2 regions of the Lysobacter sp. KIS68-7 genome follow, and region 1 is predicted to be linked to the other one. Evidence: predicted binding sites of a transcription regulator. Region 1 holds the regulator's gene; the other holds the start of a gene.
The links. The regulator sigma-54, encoded in region 1, starts transcription at its own class of promoters, with help from an activator protein. The targets are predictions, from matches to a motif close to TGGCACGNGCNTTGC.

Region 1 (15,138 bases):
GAAGCTGCAGCCCGGCGACCTCGACGCGATGCTGCTGAACCTGGCCATCGCGCGCGACGTCAACGCGGGCAAGCCGCTGCACTACCGCATGGTGGACGACGGCCGCGCCAAGGACCTCACCTACACGGTGGTCGGCAAGGAAGCGATCAACATCGGCGGCAAGTCGAAGCAGGCGACCAAGGTGTCGCGCACCGACGGCAGGCGCGAGACGGTGTTGTGGATCGTCGACGGCCTGCCCGTGCCCGCGCGCATCCTGCAGCGCAAGGACGGTGCGGACGAGATCGACCTGCAGATCAAGTCGATGCCCTGAGCACCACGACGCACGCAAACAAAAAGCCCCGCGAATGCGGGGCTTTTTTTGTGCCGCCGGGAGCGTCCGTCAGACGCGTTTGATCCGCGCGCCGAGCCCCGACAGCTTCTCCTCGATGTTTTCGTAGCCGCGATCCAGGTGGTAGATGCGGTCGATCACCGTTTCGCCGTCGGCGACGAGGCCCGCGAGGATCAGCGACGCCGACGCGCGCAGGTCGGTCGCCATCACCGGCGCGCCGCTGAGCTGCTCCACGCCGCGCACGATCGCCGTATGCCCTTCCACGCGGATGTCCGCGCCGAGGCGCAGCAGTTCCTGCACGTGCATGAAGCGGTTTTCGAAGATCGTTTCGTTGATCACGCCCACGCCTTCGGCGATGCAGTTGAGCGCCATGAACTGCGCCTGCATGTCGGTCGGGAACGCCGGGTGGGGCGCCGTGGTGAGGTTCACCGCGCGCGGGCGGCGGCCCTGCATGTCCAGGGTGATGCGATCGTCTTCGACATCGATGTGCGCACCGGCTTCCATGAGCTTCTCGACCACCGCATCGAGTGTTTCCGGACGCGTGCGGCGCGCGGTGACGCGCCCGCCCGTCATCGCCGCAGCGACGAGGAAAGTGCCCGTTTCGATGCGATCGGCGACCACCGCGTGCTTCGCGCCATGCAGGCGTTCCACGCCGTGCACGACGATGCGGTTGCTGCCCGCACCTTCGATCTGCGCGCCCATCGCGTTGAGGCAGTCGGCGAGGTCCACGATCTCCGGCTCCATCGCCGCGTTCTCGAGGATGCTCGTGCCCTGCGCCAGCGTGGCGGCCATCAGCACGTTCTCGGTGGCGCCCACGCTCACCAGGTCGAACACCACGCGCCCGCCCTTCAGGCGACCCGCGCGTGCCTTGATGAAGCCGTGGTCGACGCTGATCTCCGCGCCCAGCGCCTGCAGGCCCTTGATGTGCAGGTCGACGGGGCGCGAACCGATCGCGCAACCGCCGGGCAGCGAGACTTCCGCCGCGCCGTATTTCGCGAGCAGCGGGCCGAGCACGAGCACGGATGCGCGCATCGTCTTGACCAGTTCGTAGGGCGCGACGTGGCTGGTGACGTGGCGCGCATCGACGACGATGCCGCTTTCCGTGCCGCGGCCGATGGTGCCCTGGTCGATGGTCAGTTCCGCGCCGAGGCCCGCGAGCAGCTTGGCGGTGGTGACCACGTCGTGGAGGTGCGGGACGTTGCTGATCTCGACGGGTTCGTCGGCCAGCAACGTGGCGCACAGGATGGGGAGCACGGCGTTCTTCGCGCCGGAGATCTGCACGTCGCCCTGCAGCGGCGTGCCGCCTTCGATCTGGATCTTCTGCATGTCAGGCGCTCGCTTCGTCGGGCGTGAGCGTCTTCAGCGCCAGGGCGTGGATTTCCCCGCCCATGCGCTCGCCGAGCGTCGCGTACACCATGCGGTGGCGGGCCAGCGGGAGCTTGCCCGCGAAATCGGCATGCACCACGGTGGCCTCGAAGTGCACGCCATCCTCGCCCTGGACCTGCGCGCGTGCGCCTGGCAGGCCTTGTTCGATCAGGTGGCGGATGGTGTCGGCGTTCATTCGGGGTGGTCCTGTAAACTGCGCCCCTCAGTCTAGCGGAAGGCCCAGCGCCCAGCGCCCCACATGGCGACGATGCCCGCGTCCATCACCGAGTTCGACTTCGCGGCCAGCGGCCGCCGCGTCATCGCCATCGAGGCCCAGGGGCTCGAAGCGGTGGCCGGCCGGCTGGATGGCGCCTTCACCGATGCCTGCCGCCGCATGCTCGACTGCAAGGGCCGCGTGGTCTGCACCGGCATGGGCAAGTCGGGCCATGTCGCGCGCAAGATCGCCGCCACCCTGGCCTCCACCGGAACGCCGAGCTTCTTCGTGCACCCGGGCGAAGCCGGCCACGGCGACCTGGGGATGATCACGGATGCCGACATCGTGCTCGCCCTGTCCTATTCCGGCGAAAGCGACGAGCTGCTCATGCTGCTGCCCGTGCTCAAGCGCCAGGGCAACCTGCTGATCGCGATGACGGGCCGACCGGATTCCTCGCTGGCGCGCGAGGCCGACGTGCACCTGGACGCCAGCGTCCCCGCCGAAGCCTGCCCGCTCGCGCTCGCCCCCACCGCCAGCACCACCGCCGCGCTCGCGCTCGGCGATGCGCTCGCGGTCGCGTTGCTCGAAGCGCGCGGCTTCACCGCCGAAGACTTCGCGCGCTCGCATCCGGCGGGCTCGCTGGGTCGCCGCCTGTTGCTGCACATCCGCGACGTCATGCATTCGGGCGACGAGGTGCCGAAGGTGCGCGAGGCCGCCACGCTCAGCGAAACGCTGGTGGAGATGAGCCGCAAGCGCCTGGGCATGAGTGCGATCGTGGATGCCGACGATCGCCTGCTCGGCCTGTACACCGACGGCGACCTGCGCCGCACGCTCGACGACGCGCGCATCGACGTGCGCGCCACGTCGATCGCCTCGGTGATGACGCGCAACCCGAAGGTCATCGACGCCGACGCGCTCGCGGTGGAAGCCGCGCAGTTGATGGAAGCGCACAAGATCAACGCGCTGATCGTCGTCGACAAGGAGCGCCGCGTCGTCGGTGCATTGAACATCCACGATCTGCTGCGCGCGCGGGTGGTCTGATGCCAGGCTCTCAAACAACGTATTCGCATTTGAACGACTTCCCCGCCGACATCCGCGAACGCGCCAAGCGCATCAGGCTCGCCTGCTTCGATGTCGACGGCACGCTCACCGACGGGCGCCTGCTCATCGACGGCGACGGCAACGAATCCAAGTCCTTCCACGTGCTCGACGGCCTGGGCCTGAAACTGCTCCAGCGCAAGGGCATCGCCGTGGCCTTCGTCACCGCGCGCGCGAGCGCCGCGGCGGAACGGCGCGCGGCCGAACTCGGCGTGGAATCGCACACCGGCGTGAGCGACAAGCTCGAATGCGTCGAAGGCATCGCAAGCCGCCTCGGCATCTCGCTCGACGAAGTGGCCTTCATGGGCGACGACCTCGCCGACCTGCGCGTGATGCTGCAGGTCGGGCTGTCGGTCGCGCCGTCGCAGGCGCACATGTGGACGCGCGAACGCGCGCACTGGCGCACGCAGGCGCGCGGCGGCGAAGGCGCGGCGCGCGAGCTGTGCGACCTGCTGCTCGCCGCGCAGGGCCACGCCGAAGACCTGCTCGCCGACATCTCGCACGTCACCGGCGTGCGCGTCGAAGGCAGCGCGTGAACGAGCGCAAGGCCATCACCCTGGTGTTGCTGGTCGCGGCCTTCGCGAGCGGCTGGGCCGTGTGGACGCATCGCCCGAAGGGCAACGCCGCGGCGAAATCGAACGCGCGCTCGGACTACGTGCTCACGAACTTCGAAGTCGTCGTGCTCGACAAGACCGGCCTGGAGGCCTTCACCGTCGCCGCGCCCAAGCTCGAACGCAATCCGGGCGACCGCACGATGACGATGGCCACACCCATCTTCTACATCCCCGTCTCCCCCGGCGAAGGCCTGCCCCCGACGCGCGAGGCCGGGTGGGAAGTGCGCTCGAAGACGGGGTGGGTCAGCGGCGATGGCGACGAGCTGCGCCTGACGGGCAACGTGACGGCGCAGACCGCGGGCCACCGCGAGCGGCCGGTCACGATGGCCACCGAGCAACTGAACGTCTTCCCCCATCGCAACCGCGCCACCTCACCGGTGCTGGTCACGGTCTCGCAGCCGGGTTCTATACTGCGCGGCCAGGGCATGGAGGCGCTGCTCGACAGCAAGCGCATCCGCTTCTCGTCGAACGTCAAGGTCCAATATGTCCCGCCGCCGCGCTGATCTCCGCATTCGCCTGTTGTTCGCCGCCTTCGCCGCGATGGCGTTCGCGACCTCCGCATGGGCACGCACCACCGATCGCAGCCAGCCGCTCAACGTCGAATCCGACAAGAGCGACTGCTCGGTGGCCGACGATGGCGCATGCACGCTCACCGGCGACGTCCGCCTCGTGCAGGGCACGATGAACGTGCGTGCCGGCCAGGCGGTGGTGCATCGCACCGGCGGCGACATCAAGCGCGTCGTCCTCACCGGCAGCCCGGTGCAGATGAGCCAGGAGCTCGACGACGGTTCGAAGATCAACGCCACCGCCGCCAACGTCGACTACGACATGTCCACCGATACCGTCGTCTTCACCGGCGATGCGCACATCGACCAGCCCGGCCGCGGCAACATCGCCGGTGGGCGCATTGCGTACAACATGAAGTCCGGCCAGGTGCAGGGCAGCGGCGACGGCAAGCAGCGGGTGAAGATGCAGTTCCAGCCGAAGAACGGCGCAGCGGGCTCGCGCTGATGCTGGTCGCGGAAGGGTTGCGCAAGTCCTACCGCTCGCGCGCGGTCGTCCGCGATTTCGGCCTCACGCTCGATGCCGGCGAAGTCGTCGGCCTGCTTGGCCCCAACGGCGCGGGCAAGACCACCTGTTTCTACATGATCGTCGGGCTGGTGCCCGCCGATGCGGGCAAGATCGTCCTGGATGGCCGCGACATCAGCGATGAGCCGATGTACACGCGTGCGCGCCTGGGCGTCGGTTACCTGCCGCAGGAACCGTCGGTGTTCCGCAAGCTCACCGTCGCCGACAACCTGCGCCTGGTACTCGAACTGCGCCCGGACCTCGAAGAGACCGCACGCGAGCGCGAACTCGAAAGCCTGCTCGACGAATTGCAGATCACGCATGTCTCTGGCCAGATCGGCGCCAGCCTGTCCGGCGGCGAGCGGCGGCGCGTGGAAATCGCCCGTGCGCTCGCGGCCAAACCCCGCCTGATGCTGCTCGACGAACCCTTCGCGGGCGTCGACCCCATCTCCGTCGGCGAGATCCAGCGCATCGTCCGCCACCTGAAATCGCGCGGGATCGGGGTGCTCATCACGGATCACAACGTGCGAGAGACCTTGGGCATCTGCGACCGGGCGTATATCCTCAACGAAGGCAGCGTGCTCGCGCAGGGGGCTCCGGACGCGCTGCTGGCGAACCCCGACGTCCGCCGCGTGTACCTGGGCGAAGCTTTCCGCCTCTAGGTCCCCGCGTTCCGGCCGTTGATCCCATCCGGCCGCGTTGAACTTAAAGAATGAAGCCCCGCCTCCAGACATCGCTGGGACAGCATCTGGTGATGACGCCGCAACTGCGGCAGGCCATCCGCCTGTTGCAGCTGTCGACTGCGGAACTCGAGGTGGAAATCGCCAGCGCGGTGGAGAGCAATCCGCTGCTGGATTGGGAAGAACCCGCGCCGATCGAAACCCACGTCGCCGATGGCAACAGCCGCTCCGATGGCGAAAGCGGCAGTGACGGCGATGGCGATCGCGCACCGGCCGATGCCTCCGCCTGGGACGGCGACGAAACCTGGTACGAACGCATCGGCCCCGCCGACAGCGACGACGAGCCGCTCGCCGAACAAGTCGCCGAAGCCGAGACGCTGCAGGACCACCTGCTGTGGCAGTTGCACCTGAGCCATCTGTCGCAACGCGATCGCAGCATCGGCGTGGCCATCATCGAAGCGATCGACGACGACGGTTACCTGCGCGAGACGCTCGAGGCCGTCGCCGAAAGCCTGCGCCCCGGCATGCACGCCGCGCAGGACGAGATCGTCACCGTGCTGCACCAGGTCCAGCGCTTCGATCCGCCCGGTGTCGGTGCGCGCACGATCAACGAATGCCTGCAGCTGCAATTGCAGTTGGTGCCGGAAGACACGCCGGGCCGCGCACTCGCGATCCGCATGACCGAAGGTCCGCTGGAACGCTTGCCGCGCATCGGCGTGGCGGGCCTTGCGAGCGAATTGCACGCGCCGCCGGAAGAGATCGAAGGCGCGGTGCACTTGTTGCGTTCGCTCGATCCGCGTCCCGGTGCGCAGATGGGTGGGCTGTCCGCGGATACCTACGTCACGCCCGATTGCGTCGTGTGGCGCCAGCAAGGCCAGTGGCGCGTCGCGCTTGCCGCAGGCGGGCGTCCGCGCATCTCCATCCATCGCGGCTACGAACGAATGATCCGTTCGGCGAACGAAAGCGACGCCATCTACCTGCGCGGCCGCCTGCAGGAAGCACGCTGGTTGCTCAAGAGCCTGGAAGCGCGTGGCGACACGCTGCTGAAGGTGATGCGCTGCCTGCTGCGCCAGCAATCGGCGTTCCTGGAATTCGGCGACCAGGCCCTGCGCCCGCTGACGCTGCGCGAGGTCGCCGCCGAGGTCAGCCTGCACGAGTCCACCATTTCCCGCGCGATCGCCCGCAAGTTCGTGCGGACCCCGCGTGGAACGATCCCGCTGCGCGCGTTCTTCGCCTCGGGCATCGATACCGGCGCCGGCGGCGAAGCCTCCAGCACGGCCATCCAGGCCATGATCCGCCGCCTCATCGACGGCGAAGATCCGCGCAAGCCGCTGTCGGACGCGCGCCTGGCCGAGTCCCTGAAGGCCTCGGGGGTGCCCGTCGCACGGCGTACGGTCGCCAAATATCGCGAGGCGATGAGCATCCCGTCGTCGCAGGACCGCCTGCGCATCGGCTGACCTTCGCCCCGGCCCCCTCCGGCCACTTCCCCTCACGGCCGCCGGGGGTATTCTGTCGGTCCGAACGTGAGGCAAAGGAAGGAGGTCTGCGATGCGCATCGAAACCTACGGCCAGCAACTGGAAGTCACGCCTGCCCTGCGCGACTACGTCGAATCCAAGCTCGCGCGGCTCGCGCGACATTTCGACCAGCCCTTCGATGTCCGCACGCAACTCAGCCTGGAGCGCACCGACCATTGCGCCGAGGCCAACGTCAACATTGCCGGCCGCGCGCTCCATGCCGACGCGAAGGCCGAGAACATGTACGCCGCGATCGACCTGCTCGCCGACAAGCTCGATCGCCTGCTGGTGAAGCACAAGGAAAAAGTGATCGACTCCCATCGCGGCGGGGAAGCCGCGCGCGGCGGCTGACCGCGCGCGATATGCCGTTCCAGTCGCTGCTCGCCGCCGACCGCATCGTCCTGCTCGTCGAGCCCGGGGACCGCGACGCCGTCCTCGACGCCGCGGCCCGCCTGCTGGCGGACTCGGCCCCGGCGAACACGCAGGCGATCGCCGAGGGCCTGCGCAAGCGCGAACGATTGGGCAGCACCGCGATCGGCCACGGCATCGCCATCCCGCACGGGCGCACGCCCGCCTTCGACACCGCGCGCGGTGCGTTCCTGCGCTTGCGCGAACCGGTCGATTTCGGCGCGAGCGACGGCGAGCCCGTCGACCTCGTCTTCGCCATGGCCGTGCCCGAACACTTCACCCAGCAGCACCTGCAACTGCTCGCCGAACTCGCCGAGCAGTTCGCAGACGCCGGGTTCCGCGATGCGCTGCGCGCCGCGCCCGACGTCGGTACGCTGCGCACCCTGCTCCTCGACACCGCCGTCGCACCATGACCCAGCGCATCACCGCACGCGAGCTGTTCGACCGGCAGCAGGAGCGCCTCGACCTGCGCTGGATGGCCGGCCTGTCCGGTGGCGAGCGCGTGCTCGAAGCGGTGGACACCGTCGCGCGGCGCCCGTCGCTCGCCGGCTACCTCAACATCATCTATCCGAACAAAGTGCAGATCCTCGGCACGGAGGAACTCACCTGGCTCGACAGCCTGGATCCGCGCGCGCGCGCGGACGTGATCCTGAAGATCATGGATGCGAGGCCGCTGGCCATCGCCGTCAGCAAGGCCCAACGCATCCCCGAGGACCTGCGCGGCGCCGCGGAGGAATCCGACACACCGCTGTGGTCCTCGCCGCGCCGCGGCCATGAACTGCTCAACCACCTGCAATACATGCTCGCGCGCGAACTCGCGCCGCGCGTGACCTTGCACGGCGTGTTCATGGAGATCTATTCGATCGGCGTGCTGATCACCGGCGAGTCGGGATCGGGTAAGAGCGAGCTCGCGCTGGAGCTCATCACGCGTGGCCACCGCCTCGTCGCCGACGACGCACCGGAGTTCACCCAGATCGCGCCCGACGTCCTCGACGGCACCTGCCCGGAATTGCTGCAGGACCTGCTCGAAGTGCGCGGCCTGGGCGTGCTGAACATCCGCCAGATGTTCGGCGACACTGCGGTGAAGAAGAACAAGTACCTGCGCCTGATCGTGCATCTCACCAAGCCGCACCTGGAACCGCAGCCCGGCGGGATGAGTGGCATGGAGCGCATCACCGGCGTTCTCAACGCGCGCCGCGTGCTCGACCTCGACGTTCCGCAGATCACGCTGCCCGTCATGCCCGGCCGCAACCTGGCGGTGCTCGCGGAGGCCGCCACGCGCGTGCACATCCTGCGCGCGAAAGGCGTCGATCCCGCCGCGGCCTTCATGGCGCGCCATTCCCATTTCCTCGAACGTTCCAGCTGACGCCGTGAACCAGCCGCCGCCACCCCCCGCTCCGCCTGCGCACCCCGTGCCCAGCCTGATGATCGTCAGCGGCATGTCCGGCTCGGGCAAGTCGGTGGCGCTCAACACGCTGGAAGACCTCGGCTTCTATTGCGTCGACAACCTGCCCGCGGACCTGCTGCCGGAATTCGTGAAGCGCGTGACGCGCGGCGAGGACCGTCCGGAAAAACTCGCCGTCGGCCTCGACGTGCGCAGCGGCGGCGACCTCGGCCTGATCCCCGACGTGCTGTCGGAAGTCGGTGCGCTCGGCCTGGATCCGAAACTCCTGTTCTTCGACGCGGAAGACGACGTGCTGCTGCGGCGTTATGCCGACACGCGCCGCCGCCATCCGCTCAGCCACCTCGGCCTCGCGCTTGCGGACGCGATCGCGCTCGAACGGCAGGCGCTCAAGCCGCTGCGGCAGATCGCCGACGTCGTGCTCGATACCAGCCACCTCAACGTGCACAAGCTGCGCCGCGTGGTGATCACCGAATTCGGCCTGGGCGAAGCGGGTTCGCTGTCCCTGCTGTTCGAATCCTTCGCCTACCGCCGCGGCGTGCCGCCGGACGCGGACTTCGTGTTCGATGCGCGCTGCCTGCCGAACCCGCACTGGGATGCGCGCCTGCGTCCGCTCTCCGGCCGGGACAAGGACGTGTGCGAGTACCTGGAAGCGCAGCCGGACGTCGCGCAGTACGCCGGCGAGATCGAAACCTTCCTCGATACCTGGCTGCCGCGCCTGCAGTCGGACACGCGCAGCTACGTCACCGTGGCCTTCGGCTGCACGGGCGGCCGCCATCGCTCGGTCTACCTGGCCGAACGGCTGGCCCGCCACTGCCGGGAACGCGGCTGGGCCGAGGTTGCGGTGCACCATCGCGAACTGGACTGACGGTCGCGGCGCGCTGTTCCGGGGAAGCGACGTCCGTCGCTTCCGGGAGATCGCCTCCCTCTGCTAAGTTGCCGGCATGTCCGTCGGCATCCTCCTGATCACGCACGAAGGGGTCGGCACCGCCTTGCTCGCGGTCGCCACGCGCCTGCTGCGCCAGTTGCCGCTGCGGACCGAAGCCTTCGAAGTCCCCTTCGACGCCGACCCCGACGAATTGCTGCCCGCCGCCAGCGCCGCGTTGCGCCGCGTCGACGGCGGCCAGGGCGTGCTGGTCCTCACCGACCTGTACGGCGCGACGCCCAGCAACCTCGCCGCCAAGCTCGCGCGCATCGGCACGCCCATGCGCCGCGTGTCCGCGCTGAGCCTGCCGATGTTGCTGCGGGTGATGAACTACGCCGAGATGGACCTCGAAGAACTCCCGAATGTCGCCGCCGCCGGAGCACGCAATGGCGTGATCCACGACGACGCGTAGCACGCACCAGGACATCCCCCACGTGATCGAACGCGAACTCCTCGTCGCCAACAAACTCGGCCTGCATGCGCGGGCGACGGCGAAACTCGTGCAACTGCTGTCGGGTTACCGCGCCGGCGCCACGCTCGCCGCCAAGGGCCGGGAAGTGAATGCCAAGAGCATCATGGGCGTGATGCTGCTCGCCGCCGGGCAAGGCACGCCCGTGGTGCTGCGCGTGGATGGCGAGGACGAAGCCGAAGCCGCGGCCGCGGTCTCCGACCTGTTCGAGCGCCTGTTCGACGAGGGCGGCTGATGCGGCAGGTCCTGCCCGGGCATGGGGCCTCGCGCGGCAGCGCGCTCGGCCGCGCCCGGGTCCGGCTGCCGCATGTGCTGGACGTCCGCGAGGAACGCATCCCCGCAGAGCAGGTCGAAACCGAACTCGAGCGCCTGCACGCCGCCATCGATGTCGTGCGCGAAGAAATGCGCGTGCTGCGCGTGCGCCTGCATGGCGCGTTGGCGCAGGAAGTCGGCGAGTTCCTCGACCTGCACGCGCTCCTGCTCGACGACCCCGAACTCCTGCACGGCCTGGATGACCTGATCCGCATGGGCCGCTACACCGCGGACTATGCCTTGCGCCTGCAGCGCGATCGCATCGCGAATGTCTTCACCGGCATGGACGATGCGTACCTGCGCAGCCGCATCGACGACATCGACCAGGTGATCGGCCGCATCCACGCTGCGTTGCATCGGCGTTCGGCGCCGGTCGAAGGCCTGGCGGGCGACATCCTCGTCACCGACAACATCGCACCGGCCGAACTCGCGCAGCTGCAGGCACAGGGCGTGATGGCCGTGGTGACCGCGGGCGGCAGCGCGCTGTCGCACAGCGCGATCCTCGCGCGCAGCCTGCACGTGCCGCTCGTCGTGGGTGCCGCGCAAGCCTTGCTGAAGGTCAACGACGGCGACGTGCTTGCAGTGGATGGCACCAGCGGGCTGGTGGTGCTGGAACCCAACGCCGACGACCTGCGCGGCCATCGTGCGCGCATGCGCGACCAGGTGCGCGAGCGCCGCCAGCTCAATCGCCTGCGCCGCGAACCCACGCGCACCACCGACGGCGTGGACATCAAACTGTGGGCGAACGCCGAATCGCGCGCCGACGTCGCCGAAGCGCACGCTTTGGGCGCGGCGGGCGTGGGCCTGTACCGCACCGAGTTCCTGTTCCTGCAGCGCAACGAACTGCCGGACGAAGAGGAACAGTTCCGCGCGTATCGCGATGTCGTGCTCGGCATGACCGGCCGCACCGTCACCATCCGCACGCTCGACCTGGGCGCAGACAAGGCCGACCGCAGCGGCCTGGTACTCGAAGACGAACCGAATCCCGCGCTCGGCCTGCGCGGCGTGCGCCTCTCGCTCGCGCGCGATGCGCTGTTCCGCACGCAGCTGCGCGCGATCGTGCGCGCCTCCGGCTATGGCCCGGTGCGCGTGCTGGTGCCGATGGTGAGTGCGCGCGAAGAAGTGCTCGCGGTGCGTCGCATGCTGAAGACCGTGCTCGCCGACGCGCGCCGCGACGGCCACGAAGTCGCCGACGTGATCCCGCTCGGCGCGATGATCGAAGTGCCGGCGGCGGCGATCGCCCTGCCCACCTTCGTCGGCGCGGTGGATTTCCTCTCGGTTGGCACCAACGACCTGGTCCAGTACCTGCTCGCCGCCGACCGCAACAACGAAGCGCTCGGCGAGGTCTATACGCCGCTGCACCCGGCCCTGGTCCGCCTGCTGCACAGCGTGATCCGCATCGCCCACAAGCGCGGCAAGCCCGTGGCGGTCTGCGGCGAAATGGCGGGCGATGCGCGTTATGCGCCGCTCCTGCTCGCACTCGGCCTGGGCGAGTTCAGCCTGCACCCCAACACGCTGCTCGAACTGCGCCGCGCGATCCGCAACTGCGACCTGTCCGCGTTGCGCGCCCGCGCCCCTGCCCTGCTGCGCGCGCGCACCCGCAAGGGCATCGAAGACTGGCTGCGCAACGGCCATGCGCATTGAGGGGTAGGCGCCCCACGCGCGGAAGTCCATAATCCGCCCTTATGAACGCCTGACCCTGTCGCGCCCTCGTGCGCGGCCCGCCACCGGAAGCCCCGCATGGCCGAAGCCATCCGCCACGAGAAGACCGCGCGCCAGCTGCGTCTGCTTTCAGACGCGCTCGACAGCGGCCGCCTCGGCCCCGTGCGTCGGCTGGTCAACACGCTCGCGCCCGCCGAGATCGGCAACCTCCTCGAATCGCTCCCGCCGGCCAAGCGCACCATCGTGTGGGGCCTGGTGGATGCCGAGGATGACGGTGAAGTGCTCGTCCACGTCGGCGACGACGTACGCGAGAGCCTGCTCGCGGAGATGGACCCGGACGAAATCGTCGCGGCCGTCGAGGACCTGGACATCGACGACCTCGCCGACCTCGTCGAGGACCTGCCCGATACCGTCATCGACGAGATCCTCAAGTCGATGGACCGCGAGAACCGCGAGCGCCTGGAGCAGGTGCTGTCCTACGACGAGGACACCGCGGGCCGCCTGATGAACCCCGACGTGGTGACGGTGCGCACCGACACCACCGTCGATGTCGTCCTGCGCTACCTGCGCCTGCGCGGCGAACTGCCCGACCACACCGACCACCTGTACGTCGTCAGCCGCCGCCACCAGTACCTGGGGCGCATCGCGCTGCAGTCGCTGCTCACGCACGAGGCGAACACGCCGATCAACCAGTTGATCGACGACCAGCAGCCCGCGATCGGCGTCGAGGAATCCTCGGACGAAGTCGCGCGCCAGTTCTCCGACCACGACTGGATCTCCGCGCCCGTCGTGGACGACAACAACATCCTGCTCGGCCGCATCACCATCGACGACGTCGTCGACATCATCCGCGAACAGGCCGAGCACCAGGCCCTCGGCGCGGCCGGCCTGGACGAGGATGAAGACCTCTTCTCGCCCGTGCCGCGTGCGTTCAAGCGCCGCCTGACGTGGCTGACGATCAACCTCGGCACCGCCTTCCTCGCCTCCAGCGTGGTCGGGCGCTTCGAAGTCACGATCGAAAAGATCGTCGCGCTTGCGGTGCTGATGCCGATCGTCGCGGGCATGGGCGGCAACGCGGGCACGCAGGTGCTGGCGCTGATGGTGCGCGGCCTCGCGCTCGGCCAGGTCGGTGCGTCGAACGTGCAGACGCTGCTGTGGAAGGAGTTGCGCGTCGCACTGATGAACGGCCTGAGCCTGGGCTTGCTGCTGGGCGTGATCGTGTTCGCCTGGTTCCGCGACCCGATGCTCTCGCTGGTGATCGGTGCGGCGCTGACGATCAACCTGCTCAGCGCCGCCGGCGCCGGCGTGATGATCCCGCTGCTGCTCAAGCGCATGGGCTTCGACCCCGCGCTCGCCGGCGGCGTGATCCTGACCACCGTCACCGACGTGATGGGCTTCCTCGCGTTCCTGGGGTTGGCGACGCTCATCCTGCTACGCTGAACGCAGCGAATCAGGCGCCCAGCAACACTTCCAGCACCGCCATGCGCGCAGCCACGCCGTTCGCCACCTGGCGCAGGATCAACGACTGCGGACCATCAGCGACGTCGTCATCGATTTCCACGCCGCGGTTCATCGGGCCCGGATGCAGCACGACCGCTTCCGGCGCGGCGCGCCTGAGGCGCTGCGCCGTCAAACCGTAAGCGCCGTGGTACTCGGCCAGCGAACCCACCAGGCCTTCTTCCATCCGTTCGCGCTGCAGGCGCAGCATCATCACGGCGTCCACGCCTTCCAGCGCGGCGTCGAAATCCTGCGTCACGCTGCAACCGGCGAGCGTCTCGTCGTTCGGCAGCAGCGACTTCGGCCCGCACACGCGGATCTCGCCCGCGCCGAGCGTGCGCAGCGCATGCAGGTCCGTGCGCGCGACGCGCGAATGCTTCACGTCGCCGATGATGGCGACCTTGAGCTGCGAGAAGTCGCTGCCCTTGGCCTGGCGCAACGTGAGCATGTCGAGCAGGCCCTGCGTGGGATGCGCGATGCGGCCGTCGCCGGCGTTCACCAGCGCGGTGCCTGGACGCGCATCGCCGGCGAGCGCAGCGACCGCCCCGTCTTCGCGATGGCGCACGACGAAGCCGTGCACGCCCATCGCTTCGAGGTTCTTCAGCGTGTCGCGCGCGGTCTCGCCCTTGCTCGTCGAGGACGTGCTGGCATCGAAGTTGAGCACGTCCGCGCCCAGGCGCTGCGCGGCGATCTGGAAGCTCGAACGCGTGCGCGTGGAGGGTTCGAAGAACAGCGTGCACACCGTCTTGCCGGCGAGCGCGCTGCGCAACGCGGGATCGCCGCGGCGATCGTCGAAGTTCTGTGCAAGGTCGAGCAGGCGCACGAGCACCGTGCGGGGCAGACCTTCGAGCGTGAGGAAATGGCGCAGGCGTCCCTGCGCGTCGACCTGGGCGACAGTCACTCGGCGGCTCCGTGGTTGGGCGGGGTCGGGGTGGGCGTGGGTGCATCGTCGATGCGGATCGCGTCCTGCGGCGCGGCGAGCCAGCGCTCGACGATGACGGCAGCGGCGACGGCATCGAGCGCGGCGGCGTCGCGGCGCTTCTTGCGGCCTTCGGCGCGATCGGACGCGAAACGTTGCGCGGCTTCGATGGAGCTCGCGCGTTCGTCGACGAGGACGACGGGCAAGCGATAGCGCCCGGACAGTTCGCGCGCGAAGGCATGCGCGCGACGACGGATCGGCTGGTCGCCGCCATCCATCGTCATCGGGTCGCCGACCACCAGGCCGTCGGGGCGCCATTCGTTGCGCAGGCGGTCGATGGCATTCCAATCGGGGCCGTGCGCATGCACGTCGATCACCGCGAGCGCGCGCGCCCCGTGGCCGAAGGCGCTGCCGACTGCAACTCCTATCCGGCGAGCGCCGACATCGAAGCCAAGCACCGTACCGTCGAGTTTCATGGGCGTGCCGGCCATGGCGCTGCCGTCCGTCACGCGTGCCCGCTGTAGTCGGCGACCTGCGTCAGGTCGATGCCGATGCTGCCCGCGGCCGCGCGCCAGCGCGCATCCAGCGGGATGTCGAACAACAGGCCCGCGTCCACCGGGACCATGAGCCAGCTGTCCTCGGTGAGTTCCTGTTCGAGTTGC
Region 2 (15,138 bases), 960 kb from region 1:
GCCGGAACTCGGCGCGCCGCCTGCGCCGCACGGGTTGATCCATGTGCTGCGCTCGCGCTTCCTGTACGAGGAACGCCTGTTCGAACGCGTCGGCTTCGTGAACTACGGCAACCAATCAGTCGTCGCGCCCTTGCGCATCGAAGTGGCGGCCGATTTCCGCGACATGTTCGAAGTGCGCGGGCAGGTGCGCGCCGCGCGCGGCACCCTGCTCGACAAGGAAACCATCGGCGGTCCGCAGGGCGTCGTGTTCCGTTACCGCGGGCTCGACGATGTCGTGCGCAGCTCGGTGGTGGCGTTCTCGCGCACGGCATCGCGCGTGGACGGCAACCTGTTCGAATTCCTGCTGAAGCTCGCGCCCGGCGCGAAGGAGGAAGTGTTCATCGAGGTAGGCAGCGAACCTGGCGAGCCGCCGACGCGCGCACGCTATCGCACCGCTGCGGCCTGTGCGCGGCGCCGCATGCGCGCACGGAGCCGACGCGGCGCGCGCGTCCGCAGTCGCGGGCCCCTGTTCGATGCGTGGATGCAACGCTCGCGCGCGGACCTGGCGCTGCTCACCAGCGAACTGGAGACCGGTCCTTATCCGTACGCGGGCATCCCCTGGTTCTCCACGCCCTTCGGCCGCGATGCGGTGATCACCGCACTGCAGACCTTGTGGCTCGATCCGGGCATCGCGCGCGGCGTGCTCGGTTTCCTCGCCGCGCACCAGGCGCAGGAGGAGTCCTCGTTCCTGGATTCGGCGCCGGGCAAGATCATGCACGAGACGCGGCGCGGCGAGATGTCCGCGCTGAAGGAGCTGCCCTTCGGTCGTTATTACGGCGGCGTGGATACGACCCCCTTGTTCGTCATGCTCGCCGGTGCGTATGCGCGACGCACGGGCGAACTGGAGTTCGTCGAATCCTTGTGGCCTGCGTTGCTGGCCGCGACCGCATGGATCGAGCGCGTGTGCGATGCCAACCAGTTCGGTCTGCTCGATTACGCGCGCGGCGAGAACAGCGGCCTGTCGAACCAGGGCTGGAAGGACAGCGAGGACTCGGTCTTCCACGACGACGGTCGCTTCCCGCCCGGCCCCATCGCGCTGGTCGAAGTGCAGGGCTACGCCTTCGCCGCGTTCCGCGCGATGGCCGAGCTGTCGATGCGCCGGCACGACGCGCAGGCGGCGAACCATTGGGAAGCACGCGCCGAACGCATGCGCAGGACGGTGGAAGACAAGTTCTGGATGCCGGCGCACGGGTTCTATGGCATCGCGATCGATGGCGAAGGCGCGTTGTGCGCCGTGCGTTCCAGCAATCCGGGGCACCTGCTGTATTGCGGCCTGCCTGCGGTGGAGCGCGCCGATGCCGTGGCGCAGCAGCTGATGACGCCCGCCTTCCACACCGGTTGGGGCCTGCGCACGCTGGCGATGGGTGAAGCGCGCTACAACCCGATGTCCTATCACAACGGCTCGGTGTGGCCGCACGACAGCGCCTTGTGTGCGGCAGGCATCTCGCGCTACGGGCATCGCGATGCGGTGGTGCTGCTGTTGCGCAGCGCGTTCGAGTCGGCGGTGAACTTCGACATGCGCCTGCCGGAGTTGTTCTGCGGCTTCCCGCGCGTGCAGGGCGCGCCGCCGATCGCCTACCCCGTCGCCTGCATGCCCCAGGCCTGGGCGGCGGGTGCGCCGTTCATGCTGCTGCGGTCTTGCCTCGGGGTGAAGATCGATGGCATGCGCGGCGAGATCGATGTCGATCGCCCTCGCCTTCCCGTCGGCATCGACGAGGTCCGCGTGCATGACATCGCGTTGGGCGAAGGCCGCATCGATCTCACGTTCCGCCGCGTGGGCGCGCGCATCGGCGTGTTCGTCGACGCCCGCGGCGGCGCGGTGCCACCCGTTCGCCTGCGCGCCTAGATCTCGTAAGCCGACTCGCCATGCGCGCTGATGTCGAGCCCTTCGCGCTCGGCGTCGTGGTCCACGCGCAAGCCGCGCACGCGATGCGCGATCTGGAACGCCGCGAAGGCCACCAGGCCCGACCACGCGATCGTCAGCACCACGCCCAGCACCTGCACGCCGACCTGGTGCGCGATGGCGAAGTCCGCTGCACCGGTGCCGCCGAGCGCGGGCGAAGTGAACACGCCCGTGAGCACCGCGCCGACGATGCCGCATACGCCATGGATGCCGAACACATCCAGCGAGTCGTCCGCGCGCAGGTGGCGCTTCAATGCATTCACGCCCCAGAAGCCCGCGACGCCACCAAACGCGCCGATGACCAGCGCACCGCCCACGCCCACGGTGCCGCACGCCGGTGTGATCGCCACCAGGCCCGCCACCGCACCCGACGCCGCACCGAGCATCGAAGCACGCCCGCGCAGCATCGCTTCCACCGCGCTCCACGCAAGCACCGCTGCCGCCGCGGCGAGCAAGGTATTCACGAAGGCCAGCGCCGCCGTACCGTTCGCTTCCAGCGCGGACCCCGCGTTGAAGCCGAACCAGCCGACCCACAACAGCGACGCACCGACGAACGTCAGCGGCAGGTTGTGCGGCGACAACCGCTCGCGCCCGAAGCCGATGCGCGGCCCGAGCATGTAAGCGCCCACCAACCCGGCGACGCCCGCGTTGATGTGCACCACCGTGCCGCCCGCGAAATCGAGCGCGCCCATGCGGAACAACCACCCGTTGCCCGCCCACACCATGTGCGCGAGCGGGAGATAGGCGAAGGTGAACCAGATCGCGGCGAACAGCAGCACCGCAACGAACTTCGCGCGCTCGGCGATCGCGCCCACCACGAGCGCGCAACTGATGGCGGCGAAGGCGCCCTGGAAGGCGACGTAGGCGAGCTCGGGAATGCGTGCAGCACTGAACGTCGCGACGCTCGAGCCGGGCGTGACGCCGAGCAGCATCGCCTTGCCGAAACCGCCGATCCACGCATTGCCGCCATCGAAGGCCAGCGAGTATCCGTAGACCGCCCATAGCACGAGTGCGAGCGAGGCCACGACGAGGACCTGCATCAGCACCGAGAGGATGTTCTTCGCGCGGACGAGGCCGCCGTAGAAGAGCGCAAGGCCGGGGACGATCATGAGCATGACGAGCGTGGTCGCCATGAACATCCATGCGGTGTCGCCCTTGTCGACCATCGCAATCTCCCCGGATTGAAACCCGCCCCTGCGTTGCGCAGGGGCGGGGCGGAACGATTACAGCGTGTAGTACATCTGGTACTCGAGCGGGTGCGTCGCGGCGCGGAAGCGCGTGACTTCCTGCATCTTCAGCGCGATGTAGCCGTCGATGAAGTCGTCGGTGAACACGCCGCCGGCCTTGAGGAAGTCGCGGTCCTTGTCGAGCGCTTCGAGCGCCTGGTCCAGCGAGTGGCAGACGGTCGGGATGCCCTTCTCTTCTTCCGGCGGCAGGTCGTACAGGTCCTTGTCGCTCGGCGCGCCCGGATCGATCTGGTTCTTGATGCCATCCAGGCCCGCCATCATCAGCGCGGCGAAAATCAGGTAACCGGAGTTCATCGGATCGGGGAAGCGGATCTCGATGCGGCGCGCCTTCGGGTTCGACACATACGGGATGCGGCAGGAAGCCGAGCGATTGCGCGCCGAGTAGGCGAGCATCACCGGCGCCTCGTAGCCCGGGACCAGGCGCTTGTACGAGTTGGTCGTGGAGTTGGCGAACGCGTTGATCGCGCGCGCGTGCTTGAAGATGCCGCCGATGTACCACAGCGCCATCTGCGACAGGCCGCCGTAGCCGTCGCCCGAGAACAGGTTCACGCCGCCCTTGGCGAGCGACTGGTGCACGTGCATGCCGCTGCCGTTGTCGCCGACCAGCGGCTTAGGCATGAAGGTGACGGTCTTGCCGTTGCGGTGGGCGACGTTCTTGATGACGTACTTCATCGTCAGCAGCTCGTCGGCCTTCTTCACCAGCGAGTTGAACTTGGTACCGATTTCGCACTGGCCCGCGTTCGCCACTTCGTGGTGGTGCACTTCGACTTCCATACCCACTTCTTCCAGCGTCTTGCACATCTCGGCGCGCAGGTCGTGCAGCGAATCCAGCGGCGCGACGGGGAAGTAGCCGCCCTTCACCATCGGGCGATAGCCGGTGTTGCCGCCTTCGTATTCACGGCCCGAGTTCCACGCGGCTTCTTCCGAATCGACGTGGAAGAAAGTGTGGCCCATGTCGTTCGCGAAGCGGACGCTGTCGAAGATGAAGAATTCCGGCTCCGGGCCGAAGAAGGCCTGGTCGGCGATGCCGCTGGACTTGAGGAAGGCTTCGGCGCGCTTGGCCACGCCGCGCGGATCGCGGCCGTAGGCCTGCATGGTGGCCGGGTCGAGGATGTCGCAGGTCAGCACGAGCGTCGGATCGGCGGTGAACGGATCCAGGAACGCGGTGGTCGAGTCGGGGAGCAGCACCATGTCCGATTCGTTGATGCCCTTCCAGCCGGAGATCGACGAGCCGTCGAACATCTTGCCGTCCTCGAACAGCGAGGCGTCGACGATCGACTTCGGGAAGGTCACGTGGTGCTGGACGCCACGCATGTCGCAGAAGCGCAGGTCGACGAATTCGACCTTGTGGTCCTTGATGAGCTTTTCGACGTGTTCGAGGGACATGGGCGGGTTTCCTGCTTGGGAGGGATGACCGGACGGGCCGGGACCGCTTCTACAGAGCAAGCCGCGTGCCAACCCTTCTGGCCGCGCAAAGCATTGATTCGCAAGGATTACCGGCCGTTCGCGCAAACGTCGTGCACGAATTTGGTGCGCCCGCGGATCGCATTTGCACCCTTTTGCACCGCAAGCGGCCGTGATCCCGCCCGCCACGCGCGATGCCCTACGATGCGCGCTGCTTCTGCCCCTTTCCGTCCCGGCACCCAATGACCGACCTCCTCGCCGCGCTCCTGCTCGGCATCATCGAAGGCATCACCGAGTTCCTCCCGATTTCGAGCACCGGCCACCTGCTGATCGCCGAGCGCTGGCTCGGACATCGCAGCGACCTGTTCAACGTCGCCATCCAGGCCGGCGCGATCCTCGCCGTCGTGCTGATCTACCGGCAGCGCCTGTGGCAACTCGCCGACAGCTTCCTGCACCCCGCGCGCGCCGAACCGGTGCACGGGCAGTCGCCGCGCGATTACGCGTGGAAGCTCGCGGTGGCCTTCGGCGTGACCGCGGTGCTGGGCCTGGTGGTGAAGAAACTCGGCTTCGAATTGCCCGAGGAAGTCGCGCCCGTCGCCTGGGCGCTGGTGATCGGTGCGATCTGGATGGTGATCGCCGAACAGCTCGCAGCGAAGCGCGCGCAGGCGCTGGGCGAACGCAGCGAGATTACGTGGCTGGTTGCGGTGCTCGTCGGTGTCGCGCAGGTCGTTGCGGGTGTGTTCCCGGGCACGTCGCGTTCGGCGTCGACGATCTTCGTTGCGCTGTTGCTCGGCACGACCAACCGCGCGGCCGCAACGGAGTTCGCCTTCCTTGTCGGCATCCCGACGATGTTCGCGGCGACCGGCTACGAGCTGCTGCATGTCGCGCGCGCCGGCGGGCTCGCCGGTGAAGACTGGAGCGCGCTCGCCGTCGCCTTCGTGGCGTCCGCGCTGACCGCCTTCATCGCGGTGAAGTGGCTGCTGCGCTACATCCAGTCGCACACCTTCACGGTGTTCGCGATCTATCGCGTGATCCTCGGCGTGGCCCTGCTGGCCTTCCTGCCGCGCTGAGGCGTCAGAGCGTGCGGGTCTGCCCGCCGTCCACGTCCACGATCGCGCCTTGCATGTAGCTGGCGCGATCGGAGGCGAGGAAGGCGACGACCTCCGCGATTTCTTCCGGCCGGCCGAAGCGCGCGACGCGCAGTTCGCGCGCAAGTTCGGTGGCCGCGGCTCCGGGTTCGATGCCCCGCTCCGCCGCGAGCCGATCGATGCGCACCTGCGTGCGCTCGGTCGCGATGGCGCTCGGGTTCACTGCATTCACGCGCACGCCGTCGCGCACGCCGCGATCGGCCAGCGCCTTGGTGAAGTTGAGCAGCGCCGCGTTGACGCTGCCGCCGATGGTGAATTCCGCGCTGCCGGTGCGTCCGCCGATGCCCGCGATGTTCACGATGCAGCCTTGCGTGGCGACGAGGTGCGGCCACGCCACGCGACACAAGCGTGTGGCGCCAAAGAACTTGAGTGCGAAGCCTTCGCGCCAGGCCGCGTCGTCGAAGGCGAGGAAATCACCGCGCGGGGTCGCGCCCGCGTTGTTCACCACGATGTCGATGCGACCGAAACGCTGCACTGCGATGTCGACCAGGTGCGCCGCAGCCTCCGCTTGCGTGAGATCGCAGGGCACCGCAACGGACGCCACCGGCAGCGCATCGACCACCGCCTGCAAGGCCTCCGCGGAACGCGCCGCCGCCACCACGTGCACGCCGTCGGCCGCGAGGGCCTTTGCGATCGCCGCTCCGATGCCGCGGCTCGCACCCGTGACGAGCGCGACGCGCGCGCTCACCCCTTGACCTTCGGATTCAGCGAGTAGGTGCCGTAGATCGCCGCTTCGGTGATTTCATGCGGCTGCAGCGCGTGGAAGACATCGGCCGCGGTGAAGTCGTCCGGCAATTCGAGCTTCGGCACGCGCAGCGCGAACAGGCGGAAGAAATACCGATGCAGGCGCAGGTCGTTGGACGGCGGATACGGGCCGTCGTAACCGCGCCAGTCGCCGCCCATGTCCGCGTCGCCCGCGAACCAGCCGGTGTAATCGTTGAGGCCCTGGCGCGCACCGGCCGGGCCCTTCGGCGTTTGCTTGCCGCGCTTGGTGATGCCATCGCTGGCGCTGCCCGCTTCGATCGCCTGCACGTTCGCGGGAATGTCCACCATCGCCCAATGCACGAAATCGGCGCGCGGTTGTTCGACCGGAATCTCCAGGTCGTCGCGCCCCACCGTCGACGGATCGGTCGGCACGTCGGTGTCGATGCACAGCAGCACGAACGACTGCGTGCCTTCCGGCGCATCCGCCCACGCGAGGTGCGGATTGCGGTTGCCGCCGAATCCTTCCGGCGCGCCCATCGCGAATTCCGAGGGAATGCGGTGGCGGTGTTCGAAACTGTCGCTCCAGATGCGCATGTGGCGTGCTCCTTCAGGCCGTGACCGACAATGGTGCCATGGTCGCGTGGACCGCCGCGTCCAGTCGCTCGGCGACCCAGCGTTCGGCGAAGCCGTCGCCGTGCCAATTCTCGAGGAATCCGCAGTGCCCGCCATGCTTGGCGATCTCCAGGTCGGCGTTCGCCGGCAGGCGCAGCGCATGGAAATCCGCCAGCGGAATCACCGGGTCGTCTTCCGCCATCAGGATGCTCGCGGGCACGCGCAGCGATGCAAGGCGGTCGCCTGCGATCGAGTAGCCCTCGAAGTAGCGGTCGAGCGTGCCGAATTCCGTATGGCGCTCGACCATCCACTGCGTGAGCGGACGCATGCGCAGGCCGAGCACGCGGTCGTCGAAGTCGTGGGAGGTCGGGAACAGCTTGCGCTTGCGCGCCAGCGATTCGCGCCACTTGCGCTCGAAGTACCACATGTACAGCTGCGGCCCGGCTTCCATCGCATCCATCGTGCGCGCCGGATCGAGCACCGGGCACACGGCCGCCACGTGCGCGAGCGGCAGCGAGGTGGCCGAGGCACGCAATGCCACGCGCAGCGCAAAATTGCCGCCAAGCGAATACCCGGCGATGACCATCGGCCGCGTGGCATGGCGGCGCGCGACTTCTTTCGCCGCGTGCACCACCTCGTCGATGCGGTTGGAATGGAACAGGCCTTCGTTGAGGTGGTGCGTGTCGCCGTGGTCGCGGAAGTTCAGGCGGAAGACTTCGAAGCCGCGCACGAGCAGGCGCGCGGCGGTGAGCTGCATGTAGCTCGACTCGGCACTGCCTTCCCAGCCATGCAGCAACAGCGCCAGCGCGCGCGGCTGCGCCCCGGGCAGGACGGAATGCAGACCCTGCAGCCGCACGCCTTCGCCGGCATCGATGATGTGCGGCGTGGTGACCGCGCCCGCTGCGGCCAGCGCCTCGCGACCGCGGCGATGGCGCAGCGCGCTGGATCCGAGCACCGATTGCAGGTGCGGGCTGCGCAACGACCAGGGCGGTCGGTAATCACGGGCGTTCAACATGGGTCCGAGGCTAGCGCGTTCGGCGTGGAGGCCGTGCTCTAGCCGTCACGGGGCCGCCATCGCGGCCACGATGCGCTCCCGCGCGAGTTCGGCGATGCGGCGGCGCCCGCCGGCGTCGGAGACGTCGATCGGTTCCAGGAACCAGATTTCGGTGTCGCGCGCGGGCTCACCCAGCAGGCGCAGGAAATTGGCGGCGAAGTTCTCGCCCGGGGCGAAGGCGACCACGGTCTGCGCGGAACCGCCCTTGCCGTAGCGCAGCGCAACCGGCTGAACGCGCACGCCCGCCTCCACCGCGGCCAGGAAGATGCGCGCGTGGAACGGGCCGATCTCGCGCCCGTCGCGCGTGCGGCCTTCCGGGAACACGCCCACCGAACGCCCCGCGCGCAGGCGCGAGAGCATTTCGTGCAGCACGCCGCCCATCGATTCGCTGCTGCCGCGCTCGTGGTAGATCGTCTCCCCGCGCGAGGCGAGCCAACCGACGACCGGCCATCCGCTGATCTCGCGCTTGGCGACGAATCCCATCATGCGCTGGCTGTGCAGCGCCACGATGTCGACCCAGCTGACGTGGTTGGAGACGAACAACGTCGGCCCCTTCAAGGGCACGCCGCGTCGATGGATGCGGAAGCCGAACACGCGCATCAGCCCGCCCTGCCACCACCGGATCATGCGGTGTTCCAGCGGTTCGCCGCGCACGTCGATGCGCCCGAGCGGGGGCAGCATCAGCAGCAGCGTGATGGGCAGGTGGATGAGCGCATGCCACAGCAACAACGGCAGGCGATACGCGAAGCGAAAGGTGTTGGCGTTCACTGCGAAGATTTGGGGAGCGGGATCACCGCGAGCGTGATGCGCGAGACGCACACCAGGCGCTGGCGTTCGTCCTCGATGCGGATTTCCCAGACCTGCGTCTGGCGGCCGACGTGCAACGGACGCGCGGTGCCGGTGACCAGGCCCTCGCGCACGCCACGCACATGGTTGGCGTTGATCTCGATGCCGACGACGCCTTCGCCCTCGCCCACGCACGCCATGCCGGCGCTGCTGCCAAGCGTTTCGGCGAGCAGCACCGAGGCGCCGCCGTGCAGCAGGCCATAAGGCTGGCGGGTGCGCGCATCCACGGGCATGGTCGCGCGGAGGAAATCGGGACCGATCTCGGTGAACAGGATGCCGAGCGGCTCCATCGCGGTGCCGCGCGACATCGCATTCAGCGATTCGACGCTGGTGTCTGCCCGGAACATGGCCGTCTCAGCCGGCGATGCCGGCCACCGATCAGCGCAGCTTGAAGGTGCCGGGGCGCCAGCCGCGCAGGTACGACGGGCGCGGGGACGCGTAGCCGCTGCTGCTGCCGTAGCCGGTGCCGAAGTCGCGTTCGCGGCGCACGTGCATGCGGTCGACCAGTTCGTCGCGGCGCGAGTCCAGCCACTCGGCGCGGCCGAGCGAGGCCGGATCCATGCCGCGGCGGCGCGCTTCGGATTCGCGGTAGTCGCAGAAGTCGTCGTAGGCCTCGATCTCGTGCTTCAGGTCGATCGAGCACAGCTCGATCATGACCGCGTCGTCGAGGAAGCCCAGCACTTCGACGTTGTCCGGGATGATGTCCTTCGGATCGCAGAAATAGACCAGGGCCGAGAGCACGCGCGAACGATCTTCGTCGCCCAGGTGCCAGCCTTCGTCGCGCACCATGGCGATCATGTCGTCCAGGCGGACCAGGCGTTCCTTGATGAACTCGGGGATGTGGACCTTCTGCGAGTCGAGCAGGAGCTTGCTCGCGCAGTCGACGATGTCCTGCTCGCTGCGGCCCTTGGCAGATTCCTTTGCCGCCGCCATCGCCTTCTGGAAGTGTTCGAGGTCGCGGTCGTTGAGTTCGAAGTTCAGCGAAATCGACATGGCGGCAATCCGATCCGTGGGACGTGGGGGAAAGGCCGGCAGCCTAGCAGAGTCGCCGGGTTGTTCGGAACATTCGTCACCTGGTGGTAACGAAAGCGCTGACGTCTTAAAGAACGTGCGCGCTACAGGATGGGGGCCAAGCCCGCGCCGAAAGCGGTAAAGATCCGGGTGGTGATCCCCTTCAGGCTGAGGCTGACTTCGGGGAACGGGCCCACCGGCCGGTAGCACTGGCGGAAGCGCGGGTCGTCGCGCGGCAGCGGCAAGGGGCACTCGGGGCCGGGGACGAACTCGTAGCTCGTGGCGTACTTCCATGGCCACAGGTCGAAGACCGGCAGCTGCTCGGAGACCTTGCCCAGCGAATAGTCGAGTCCGGAAAACACCGGCGCCTTGTCGCGGCGCGCGATCACCCAGGCGTTTTCCGGGCGCATGTCGATGCGGATGCTGTCGGCGAGGGCCTTGGCGAAGGCCGGGTCCTCGATGGCGATCACGCTTTCGGTGTTGTAGCGATCGCCGCGCGGATCGAAGTTGTGGGTGCCGACCACGCCGATGCGCTCGTCGATGACCATCGACTTCGCATGCAGGCCCACGCGCACGCCCGCGCGGCGCAGCGGCACGGGGTAGTTGGCGCCCACGCCGGAACCGCTGCCGAAGTGGCGTTCGGCGACGTTTTCGCGCATCTGCTGCGGTGACTGCCGGCGCTCGCTGCCGTTCGGCGCCGATCCCGAGCCCAGGCTGCCGCCGGGCATCTCGTCGCGCGGCGCTTCGGTTGCGCTCGTATTGCCCTCGTCGCTCGCGAGCACGGCGGCCTTGCTCTCTTCCGCCCCGGCCGCGATCGCCTTCAGGTCGATGGTGGAGGTCGCGGGGAAGGGTTTGAATTCGTAGATGTGGAAGCCGAACTCGCGCAGGTAGCGGCGCTTGTACTTGTGCGAGAGCGCGTAGGCGATGAACGCGTCGGTCGCGGCGAGGCTGTTGGTGGAGATCACCACGCGCGGCGGCTTGGGCTCGCGCTGCAGATCGCGGAACATCTGCTGCGCCTCGTCGGACAACACCAGGTAGGGCGTCTGCATCAGCACTTCCGAGTGCGCGCCCTCCACCATTTCGCGCAGCCGGGTGCTGGCGGTATTCGGGTCGTTTTCCGGCGCGCTGCGGCGGTGCTTCTGCGGGAGGTCGGCGAAGAAATGGACGGTTCCGACCTCCAGCGCGTGCGCCACGAGGCGTTCGCGGACGAGATCGGGGTCGCTGGCGTCGCGCGACATCCGGGCCACGCGATCGGGGGCCGCGAAAGGCGCGTGGCGCATGGGCGTGGCGCCTTCGCGCAGCAGGATGCGCGCCACGTCGTCCAGGCGTTCGGCCGGCACGCTGCGGCGGGAATTCCAGAAGGCTTCGAAGTTGCCGGCCATGTCCAGCGCGACGGGGCCGGCCACCAGCACGTCGCGATCGCGGAAGTCGTAGTCCGAATCCCAGTCGTAGTAATCGTCCGCGTAATTCCGCCCGCCGGTGATGCCCACCGCTTCGTCCACGAGCAGCAGCTTGCTGTGCATGCGCTGGTTGAGCCGCTTCCAGCAGCACATCGAAGCGACGAGGTACTGCGGGTAGCGCAGGCGCGAGTCGTTGAAGATCGGGTTGTACAGGCGCACGTCGAAGTTGACGTGCTGCGAGGCGATCTGCGCCAGCGTATCGGCCTTCCGCAGGGCCGAGAGCTGGTCGACGATCACGCGCACCCGCACGCCGCGCCGCGCCGCCGCCAGCAGTTCGTCGAGCACGAGCAGGCCGCTGTCGTCCTCGTCGAAGATGTAGGTCTGCAGGTCGATCGAATGACGCGCGCTGCGGATGAGGTTGATGCGCGCCAGCATCGAATCGGGGCCGCGGTCGAGGATCAGCGCGTAGTGTTTCGGCGCGTCCGGCGTGGAGGCCTGGAAGGCGGCATCGCCCAGGTCACGCAGCGGGGATTCCAGCGCGCAGCCCTGCGTGGAAACGCAGGTGAGGTCCGACGAGCGCGCGGCGAAGGCCACGCCCTGCGCACGGTCGAGCTTGCCGGTGGCCATCGTCGCGCAACCGGACGTGGCCAGGAACAGGAAGCCGAGGAACAGGGATCGAAGCGGGCGCTGCAGCGCGGCCATCCGACGCGCGTGGATCATCGCGCCTCCGCGGGCCCGACGTCGCGGAGCCGCACTTCGAGCGAGAAACGCACTTCGTCGCGCATCGCCATGCGCCAGGTATCGAGGTCGTAGTTCCCGCGCAGCACCACGCCCTGCGCGAAGATCGCGCAATCGCGCCCGGGCCGCGCGCATTGCGCGGGCGCGACGATGAAGTGCTCGCGCCGTTCGATGCCGTGCATGCGCAACTTGCCGTGCAGGTCGCCGCCGGTCTTCAGCAAGTCTGCGGAATAGGGATCGGAGACGAATTGCACTTGGGGGAAGCGATCGGAATCGAAGAAGCGGGGGCCGCGCGCGAAGCGCGTGTAGCGCGAATGATCGACGATTTCGACGGTGGACGTCGCCAGCGTCAGGCGGACCTGGCGAAGTCCTTCGGGCAAGGCGACGACTTCACCGGAACTGTCGTGGAAACGTCCGACCAGCACCTGCCCCCAGCGCGTGCGCATGGAGAATTCGAAGCGCGAAGCGGGTTCCAGCGTGGCGATGCGTGCATGCGATTGGGCCGCCGCCACGCCGGCGCCGACCCCTGCCAGCAATAGCGTGGCGATCCATGCGTGCATCGATCAATCCGTCACGGCCACCAGAATGCGGACAGCGTGGCGACGCCCGGCTCGATCGCGGCGTCGGCGGGAATGCCCAGCACCGCGATCCCCGCCGGCGGCATGCCGCGGTAATCGCCCGACTGCCCGCTGTGCAACAACGCGGCGAGTTGTTCGAAGCCCGGGTTGTGGCCGACGAGCAGCAAGCGTTCGACGTCGCGGTGGCCATCGGCGAGTTCCATCAGCGTGCCGGGCGTGGCGTCGAAGATGGACGGCTCCAGGCGCTGGTCGACGTAACCCACCGCGGCGAGGACCGCTTCGAGGGTTTCGCGCGTGCGCCGCGAAGGCGAGCACAGCACGCGATCGGGCACGAGGCCGCGTTCGCGCAACCAGCGTCCCGCGGCTTCGGCCTCGGCGAGGCCTTCGGGCGAAAGCGGGCGATCGATGTCGGCCTGGCCCGTGCTGGCGGGTTCGGCGTGGGCGTGACGCAGCAGGATGAGTTCGCGCATATGGCGTCGAGCTTAGCCGAGAGTGCGGGGCGCGCGGGGTGAAGTCTTGCTCATGCGCGCTTGAGCCATTTCAGCAGGGGTGCCCAGTCGGCCTGGTGTTCGCGCACCTGCTGCGACTGGTAGTCGAACAGGCTGCGGCCGAGCCCGGCCATCAGCACGTAGGCCTGCGTATCGCGCAGCTCTGCAACCAGCGGATACGGCCATTGCCGCAGCGTGTCCATGCTCTGCTGCGAGGCGGTCGTCCACGGACGGAGTCGGTTGCCGACCAGCCCCACCGGCAGCTTGCCCTTCCGGATGCGCGGATGTTTCGCGAGGCTGTCGAGGAAAGGCACCGTGGCTTCCATGTCGATCGTCGACGGCATGATCGGGACGACGACCGCATCGGCCGCGTTGAGGAAATGTTCGAGCTCGTCGGCGTGCGACCCGGCTGCGGCATCCACGATCACGCGCTGCGCGTCGTCCGGCACCTTGCGGTCCCAGTCGCGGCGCGTGCCGTCGACCGGCAGCACCGCGTGTTCCAGGTGCGCGCGCTTGGTGGCCCAGTGGCGCGAGGATCCCTGTCGGTCGGCATCGACCAGCACGGTGCGCTTGCCGTCCAGCGCAAAGCGCGCGGCGAGGTTGGTCGACAGCGTGGTCTTGCCCACGCCCCCTTTCGAACTGGCCACGAGTACCGTCTTCATCAGACCCCCGGCGACGTCAGGAACGGGCAGCCTACACGTTCGCGACCATGCTCATCCGGGGCGGGGCTCATCGGGGCCAGCGCCCTTCCGCCCACAAGGTCAGGCGATGCACCGCGGTGGCCACGTCGGCCACCAGCGGGGGCACCACGGACCAGTCCTGGCCGCGCGCGGCGGCCTCGAGCTGCCCTGCGGCCTCGGCCAGCTCCACGGCCCCCACGATCCGCGCAGCACCTTTGATCTTGTGCGCCTCGCGGGTGATCGCGACGAATTCGCCCGAGGCGCGGGCCGCTTCCAGGCTCGCCAGGTCGGTCGCCGTGCTGGCGAGGAAGTCGTCGAGCAGCGCCCGCGTTTCCCGCGGATCGCCGTGGGTCAGTTCCTCGAGCACGTGCAGGTCGATGGGCGAGGGGCGCTCGGTCTGCGGCAACGGGGTTGGCGGCGCGGCTTCGGGGGTGGCCGGCAACGGGTCCGGTCGCGTGTGCGGCAGCCAGCGTCCGAGCGTCGCGGCGAGCGCGGGAATGCCGACGGGCTTGGCGAGGTAGTCGTCCATGCCGGCGGCGAGGCAACGATCCGCTTCGCCCTTCAGCGCGGCCGCAGTGAGCGCGACGATCGGCGTGCGCTTCAGGTTCTCGCGCGACTCGTCCTCCCGGATCGCGCGCGCGAGTTGGTAGCCATCCATGCGCGGCATGTGCACGTCGCTCAACACCAGGGCGTAACGGCCCGTGCGCCAGCGCGCGAGTCCCTGCTCGCCATCTTCCGCCGGTTCGCTCGCATAACCGGCGAGGGCGAGTTGGCGTGCAATGACGGCGCGATTGGTCGGGTGATCGTCGACGAGCAGCACGAGGCTGCGCTCGCGTTCGGCTTCCTCCACGCTCGGCAGGCGGCGCGGCGCGAGCGTGCCGGCCGCGATGCGCTCGGGTTCGGCCGGGATGTCCGCCGGATCGGCGCGCGGCAGCACGAGGTCCAGGCGCATCGTCGTGCCGACACCGGGTGCGCTGTCCATGGTGACCGCGCCGCCCATGAGATCGGCGAGGCGCCGGCAGATCGCCAGGCCCAGGCCCGTGCCGCCGAAGCGGCGCGTGGTGTCGGTGTCGGCCTGCGAGAACGGTTCGAACAAGCGCGCCTGTTGCGCCTCGCTGACACCGATGCCCGTATCGGTGACGCGGAAGCGCAAACGATCGCCGCCGAGCGGACCCGCCGCGCGATCGGCGGACTGCCATTCCAGCGCGGCCTCCACGGCGCCGGTCTCGGTGAACTTGATCGCATTCGACAGGAAGTTCGACAGGATCTGCCGCAGGCGCAGCCC

Region 2: glnA (type I glutamate--ammonia ligase) is a predicted target of sigma-54. The motif match lies at 4,632-4,646, and genes of this name have one in related genera.

What each region holds. Positions count from the first base shown of each region.
Region 1 is NZ_CP089925.1:110,568-125,705, forward strand. It holds gene LVB87_RS00515 (DUF3108 domain-containing protein) at 1-310, shown strand, start outside; gene murA (UDP-N-acetylglucosamine 1-carboxyvinyltransferase) at 380-1,654, opposite strand; gene LVB87_RS00525 (BolA/IbaG family iron-sulfur metabolism protein) at 1,656-1,889, opposite strand; gene LVB87_RS00530 (KpsF/GutQ family sugar-phosphate isomerase) at 1,953-2,948, shown strand; gene LVB87_RS00535 (HAD hydrolase family protein) at 2,948-3,541, shown strand; gene lptC (LPS export ABC transporter periplasmic protein LptC) at 3,538-4,122, shown strand; gene lptA (lipopolysaccharide transport periplasmic protein LptA) at 4,103-4,630, shown strand; gene lptB (LPS export ABC transporter ATP-binding protein) at 4,630-5,349, shown strand; gene LVB87_RS00555 (RNA polymerase factor sigma-54) at 5,400-6,824, shown strand; gene raiA (ribosome-associated translation inhibitor RaiA) at 6,916-7,233, shown strand; gene LVB87_RS00565 (PTS sugar transporter subunit IIA) at 7,245-7,703, shown strand; gene hprK (HPr(Ser) kinase/phosphatase) at 7,700-8,656, shown strand; gene rapZ (RNase adapter RapZ) at 8,715-9,560, shown strand; gene LVB87_RS00580 (PTS sugar transporter subunit IIA) at 9,637-10,029, shown strand; gene LVB87_RS00585 (HPr family phosphocarrier protein) at 10,052-10,321, shown strand; gene ptsP (phosphoenolpyruvate--protein phosphotransferase) at 10,321-12,042, shown strand; gene mgtE (magnesium transporter) at 12,139-13,500, shown strand; gene LVB87_RS00600 (aspartate carbamoyltransferase catalytic subunit) at 13,511-14,458, opposite strand; gene ruvX (Holliday junction resolvase RuvX) at 14,455-14,967, opposite strand; gene LVB87_RS00610 (YqgE/AlgH family protein) at 14,982-15,138, opposite strand, start outside.
Region 2 is NZ_CP089925.1:1,067,996-1,083,133, reverse strand. It holds gene LVB87_RS05110 (amylo-alpha-1,6-glucosidase) at 1-1,885, shown strand, start outside; partial or broken gene amt (ammonium transporter) at 1,882-3,108, opposite strand; gene glnA (type I glutamate--ammonia ligase) at 3,166-4,575, opposite strand; gene LVB87_RS05095 (undecaprenyl-diphosphate phosphatase) at 4,836-5,663, shown strand; gene LVB87_RS05090 (SDR family oxidoreductase) at 5,668-6,429, opposite strand; gene LVB87_RS05085 (YbhB/YbcL family Raf kinase inhibitor-like protein) at 6,426-7,040, opposite strand; gene LVB87_RS05080 (alpha/beta fold hydrolase) at 7,054-8,070, opposite strand; gene LVB87_RS05075 (lysophospholipid acyltransferase family protein) at 8,119-8,880, opposite strand; gene LVB87_RS05070 (hotdog fold thioesterase) at 8,877-9,266, opposite strand; gene LVB87_RS05065 (YkvA family protein) at 9,337-9,951, opposite strand; gene LVB87_RS05060 (phospholipase D-like domain-containing protein) at 10,074-12,071, opposite strand; gene LVB87_RS05055 (YceI family protein) at 12,086-12,667, opposite strand; gene LVB87_RS05050 (histidine phosphatase family protein) at 12,679-13,155, opposite strand; gene LVB87_RS05045 (ParA family protein) at 13,206-13,835, opposite strand; gene LVB87_RS05040 (ATP-binding protein) at 13,903-15,138, opposite strand, start outside.